One region of the Roseitalea porphyridii genome, then DNA from elsewhere that is predicted to be linked to it. Evidence: predicted binding sites of a transcription regulator. Region 1 holds the regulator's gene; the other holds the start of a gene.

Region 1 (2,979 bases):
CAGATCGCGGCCAAGCTCGGCGGTGTCAGCCGCAACGCGGTGATCGGCAAGGTGCACCGTCTCAAGCTTTCGGGCCGCGCCAAGAGCACCAAGAGCAGCGCACCGCGGCCGAAACGGACGACCGCGCCGCCGCGGGTCGCCGGCGCCGTCCACCAGGGCGGTGGAACGCGTACGAGCGCCTATGGCGGGTCGACCGTGCGCGGCGGCACGGCCGTATCGCGCGGCATGACGGCGACCGCGCTCAAGCAGAGCCCGGACGCCGAGGCGCTGGTCGCGCCGGACCTTCGGCCGATCGAGGACGTGGTCGTTCCGATCGCCAAGCGTCTGCCGCTGACCGAGTTGAGCGAGAATACCTGCAAGTGGCCCTATGGCGATCCGCTGACGGACGAGTTCTACTTCTGCGGTCATTCGACCGAGGAGAAGTCACCCTATTGCAAGTATCACGGCAAGCTGGCCTTCCAGCAGAACGAGCGCAGGAGACCGCGCTGACACAGAGCTTCTCCCCAAAAACAATGGCGTAACAGATTGGCCGTGGCGACCCCGCCGCGGCCTTTTGTTTGTCTGCCTGGAAAATGCCGGGAGGGTTGCCGTGTCCGACCGGGTCCGCAAAGGCGGAAAGCGCTCTCAGTTGCCCTCGAGCGCGTAGCCGGCGCCGCGCACGGTGCGGATCGGGTCGCGCAGCCGGCCATAATTGATCGACTTGCGCAGCCGGCCGATATGCACGTCGACCGTGCGGTCGTCGACATAGATGTTCTCGCCCCAAACGCCGTCGAGCAGCTGGCCGCGCGAGAAGACCCGACCCGGCGCCTGCAGGAAGAACTCGAGCAGGCGGAATTCGGTCGGACCCAGCTTGATCTCGCGGCCGTTGCGGTAGACCCGATGGGTCTCCCGGTCGAGTTCGATGTCGCCGACCTTGAGCAGGGAGGCGACGATTTCCGGCCGCGCGCGGCGCAGCATCGCCTTGACGCGGGCCATCAGTTCCGGCGTCGAGAACGGCTTGACCACATAGTCGTCGGCACCCGTCGACAGGCCGCGAATGCGCTCGCTTTCCTCGCCCCGCGCGGTCAGCATGATGATCGGAAGGCGCTGCGTCTCGGTGCGCGCGCGCAGGCGCCGGCACAGCTCGATGCCGCTCAGGCCCGGCAGCATCCAGTCCAGGATCAAAAGGTCGGGCGGCGTCTCCTGCAGGGCGATCTCGGCCTCGTCGCCGCGCAGCACCGTGCTGACCTTGTAGCCTTCCGATTCCAGATTGTAGCGAAGGAGGACGCTCAGTGCTTCCTCGTCCTCGGCGACCATGATCGTGGGTGTCGCACTCATGGCTGTCGTCTTCCGTCAGTAATCTCGACCCTAGTCGTCCTCGTTCGGGTCCACGCTGATGCGGTGGCTCTTGTCTTCCTTGGGCCGGTAGGGCGGCATCTTCTCGCCTTCCACCATGTAGTAGACCGCCTCGGCGATGTTGGTGGCATGGTCGCCGATGCGTTCGATGTTCTTGGCGCAGAACAGAAGGTGCGTACAGGTCGTGATGTTGCGCGGATCTTCCATCATGTAGGTGAGAAGCTCGCGGAACAGCGAGGTGTACATCGCGTCGATCTCGTCGTCGCGATCGCGGATCATCGACAGCTTGTCGGTCGACCGCGTGCCGTAGGCGTCGAGCACCTCCTTGAGCTGGGCCAGCGCCAGTTCGCACAGATGGTCGATGCCGCGCGCCAGGCGCACGCCGTGGCTGCCCTCGTTGATCGCCTCGACGCGCTTGGCGATGTTCTTGGCCAGATCGCCGATCCGTTCGAGATCGGTCGAGATGCGGATCGCCGCGAACACCTCGCGCAGGTCGCTGGCGACCGGCTGACGCTGGGCGATGACGAGCACCGACTTGTCGTCGATCAGCGCCAGCGCCTCGTCGAGCACCAGATCATCGGTGATGACCCGACGCGCGAGCTGGCGGTCGTTCTCGACCAGCGAGCGGACGGCCTGCTCCAGCATGCGCTCGGCGTGACCGCCCATTTCGGCGATCTTGTGCGCCAGGAAGCTCATGTCTTCCTCGAACGCGGTGACGGTGTGCTGTGACATCATGGCGGGTCCGCTCGGGTCGGTGTTTTCGGGTTGTTCGTCCATCTCAGCCGAAGCGTCCCGTAATGTAGTCCTGCGTGCGCTTTTCGGACGGGTTGGTGAACATCGTTTCGGTATCGTCGACTTCGACCAGTTCGCCCAAATGGAACATGGCGGTGCGCTGCGACACGCGCGCGGCCTGCTGCATGGAGTGGGTGACGATCGCGATCGTGTAGTTCTGGCGCAGCTCGTCGATCAGCTCCTCGACGATGGCCGTGGCGATCGGGTCGAGCGCCGAGCAGGGCTCATCCATCAGGATGACCTCTGGCGACACGGCGATGGCGCGCGCGATGCAAAGGCGCTGCTGCTGACCGCCCGAAAGGCCCGTGCCGGGCTCCAGCAGCCGGTCCTTGACCTCCTCCCACAGGCCGGCGCCGCGCAGGCTGGCCTCGACCACCTCGTCCAGTTCGGCCTTGTTGCGGGCCAGGCCGTGAATGCGCGGGCCGTAGGAGACGTTCTCGTAGATCGACTTGGGGAACGGGTTCGGCTTCTGGAAGACCATGCCGACCCGCGCGCGCAGTTCGACCACGTCGACGTTCGGATCGTAGACGTCCTCCTCGTCGAGCGTGATCTCGCCGGTCACGCGGCAACCCTCGATCGTGTCGTTCATCCGGTTCAGGCAGCGCAGATAGGTCGACTTGCCGCAACCGGACGGGCCGATCAGCGCGGTCACCTGCCGTTCGCGGATCTCGAGGTTCACGTCGATGATGGCCTGCTTCTCGCCGTAGAAGACGTTGACGTTCCTGCCATTCATCTTGACCGGGAATTCGTTGGATCCGGCCACCGCCGCGCTGGTATCGGCGAAGCCCTGTTCGGTGTCGACTTTCATGTCCGTGGTCCTCATGTTCGTTACCACCGGCGCTCGAAGCGGCG
Region 2 (2,979 bases), 310 kb from region 1:
GGATTTCGTCGTCCAGGACGCCAAGTCCGGTCAGGATATCACCCACTCGGTTCTCACCCAGATCATCTTCGAGCAGGAGGCCAAGTCGGGCCAGACCATGTTGCCGGTCTCGGTGCTGCGCCAGCTCATCTCGTTCTACGGCGACCAGATGCAGATGGTCGTGCCGAGCTATCTCGAACACTCCATGGCCGCCTTCGCCAAGGAGCAGGAACGCATCCGCGAGCAAATGGCCTCGATGGTGGGCAAGTCGCCGATGGACGTCATGGCGACCAGCCAGCAGATGTTCGGCGAACAGACCCAGCGCAACATGGCCCTGTTCCAGGAAGCCATGAAGATGTTCAACCCGTTCGCGGTAATGGCCGACATGCAGGCCAAGTCCGAACAGACCGGTTCCGAACAGGGCACGGGCAACGCCGCCGAAGGCGAACGGGCGGGCGACGATCTGCAGACCATGCGCGATCAGATCGCCGAGATGCAGCGCAAGCTCGACAGGCTCGGCTGAACCCGCCGGCCGGTTATTTCACGGCAACCCGCCCGGTTTCCGCAGGCCGCGACCGGTCTTCGATCACCGTCGCATCGATCTTCGACTTCGGCGTCCGGAGAAGGTCGGCATCGGCGGCGAGTGTCAGTTCATCGGCCCCGCGCGCCCTCGTGCTCTGCAGGACGTCATAGACCGAGGCGGTCGCCAGCATCAGCGCCTCGGCCTCGGTGCGGCCATCCAACAGATGCGCGACCAGCAGCGCGGCGGTCAGATCGCCGGTTCCATTCGGCACGCGGGCGAACGCCGGATGTTCGGCCAGAAGCGCTCCATGCGCCGTCACCAGCAGGTTGCCGGTGCGGTCCGGGGCGCCCGCGAACGCGCTCGTCACCAGAACCTTCGGCGGTCCGAGCGTCCGTGCGGCAGCGATCAGGTCGGCATTGTCCTTTAAGGGCCGACCGACGAGCCAAGCGAGTTCGAACCGGTTCGGCGTTGCAATGTCGGCCGCCGGCACCAAGTGCCCGGCGATGGCGTGCGCGACCTCGTCCGGCACGTAGAGCCCGTTCGCGTCGCCGATCACCGGATCGCAGGCGAACATCAGTCCCGGCCGCCTGCGGCGCAGCGACGTCACGGCATCGGCGATCGCAGGAACCTGATCGGGCGAGCCGATATAGCCCGAAAGAACCGCATCAATCTCGCCGGCGAACGGGCCGCCCGCCAGATCGGACATGAAGCCGGCAAACAAAGCCGGATCGTGCACCATGCGCGTCGCCGACCCGTGTCCGGGATGCCAGGGCAGGATCACCGTGGGCACGGCGATCACCGGATGGCCGAGGGTCTCGATCGCGAACACGGCGGCGCGATTTCCGACCGCGCCCCGCGCAACATGGCTGGAGATGACCGCAACGGCTCCGGGCAGGGGCGTGCGGCCCGCCGCGGATTCGGTCGTCCCGGTCATCGGGCCAGATAGCCGATCAGCCAGATCGCAAGACCGATGAAGGCGATGACCGACAGGCCGCGCCCGACCCGTCGACCCCACACTTCCGCCGGATCGGACGGATCGGCATCGGCGCCAGCCAGATGTTCGCGCGCCCGGCCCGCCGCCCGCACGAAAGAGGACTGGCCGACGACTTCCGCGTCGCGCTGGACACGTTCGAGCGCCTTGCGCGCTTCACGTTCGTTGGCGTGGGGATCGGGCTTGTCGTTCATCTCGTCGTCCACGGCCGGCACGGGGCATGCGTTCATCGCCACCGCCAGTCGCCCTGCATTTTGTAATGCAAACTGCCATGGCGCTGTTATGCTGTCGGTCTAGACCGCAAGGGCTGGCAAGTAAACGATAAAAGACCGACGGGAGGGGACATGGCAAAGGCAATGGCTGCGACGGCGAAGCGCAAGCTGACCCGAATCACCGACACGCTGGAACCGCAGGCCACGGCTCTCGCCGGCCCCCTGATCGCCGACGCGCACGCCGAGGATCTGGCCAATCTGGAAGAAGAGGTGCTCGCGGCCGCCATAGCGCTGGCCGCCGAGACGGTTGCGATCCATCGCGGACCGGATTCGCTGGTGCGGGTCCGCACGATGACCGACCGCGCCGGCCGGCCGGCCACGCTGTTCGCGGTCGTCAACGAGAACAAGCCCTTCCTGTTCGATTCGGTGCTCGGCGAGATCAACGCGGCCGTTCCCTCGGTCGAGTTCGTCGTCCATCCCGTGCTCGACATCCACCATGACGAAAAGGGCTTCGAGGTCGTCGACAAGTCGCGGCCGGGCATGGCGCTGCAGGAGACCGTCCGCACCAGCGTCATCTCCGCGATCGTCACCGGGATCGACGAGGCCCAGGCCGAAAAGATGGCCGACAACATCCGGTCCACCCTCGGTCAGGTGGCCTCGGCCGTGCGCGACTGGCGCGCCATGCTGGACCGGCTGGACGCGGTCGTCGCCGAACTGGAGAACGGCGTCCTGCCGGCACGCAAGAGCGACGTGAAGGAGGCGCTCGAATTCCTGCACTGGCTGCGCGAGGACAATTTCACCTTCCTCGGCATCCGCGAGTACGACTTCGTCGGCGGCGAAAAGCGCGGCAAGCTGCAGCGCGCCGACCAGCCGGCGCTCGGCATCCTCAGCGATCCCGACGTGCGTATCCTGCGGCGCGGCGACGATCCGGTGACCACGACGCCCGAGATTCGCGCCTTCCTGAACAGCCGCGACATCCTGATCGTCACCAAGGCGAACCTCAAGTCGGTCGTCCACCGCCGCACCTACATGGATTACATCGGCATCAAGCGCTACGACGACAAGGGAAAGCTGTCGGGCGAACTGCGGCTGGTCGGCCTGTTCACCTCGACCGCCTACACGCGCTCGGTGCTGCGCATCCCCTATCTGCGTTCGAAGATCGAGGCGGTGATCAAGCGCTCGCACCACGACCCCGACAGCCATTCGGGCAAGGCGCTGCTCAACGTGCTCGAATCCTATCCGCGCGACGAACTGTTCCAGATCGACGCGCCTGT

The links. The regulator PhoB, encoded in region 1, activates phosphate uptake and scavenging genes when phosphate is short. The targets are predictions, from matches to a motif close to TGTCATNNANCTGTCAT.
Region 2: a site for PhoB is predicted at 1,761-1,777, ahead of E0E05_RS00470 (NAD-glutamate dehydrogenase). Genes of this name have one in related genera too.

What each region holds. Positions count from the first base shown of each region.
Region 1 is NZ_CP036532.1:405,044-408,022, forward strand. Features, by position in the region: gene E0E05_RS01975 (GcrA family cell cycle regulator) at 1-489, shown strand, start outside; gene phoB (phosphate regulon transcriptional regulator PhoB) at 625-1,317, opposite strand; gene phoU (phosphate signaling complex protein PhoU) at 1,348-2,070, opposite strand; gene pstB (phosphate ABC transporter ATP-binding protein PstB) at 2,114-2,860, opposite strand; gene pstA (phosphate ABC transporter permease PstA) at 2,956-2,979, opposite strand, start outside.
Region 2 is NZ_CP036532.1:98,144-101,122, forward strand. Features, by position in the region: gene phaR (polyhydroxyalkanoate synthesis repressor PhaR) at 1-502, shown strand, start outside; gene pdxY (pyridoxal kinase PdxY) at 516-1,436, opposite strand; gene E0E05_RS00465 (hypothetical protein) at 1,433-1,723, opposite strand; gene E0E05_RS00470 (NAD-glutamate dehydrogenase) at 1,838-2,979, shown strand, end outside.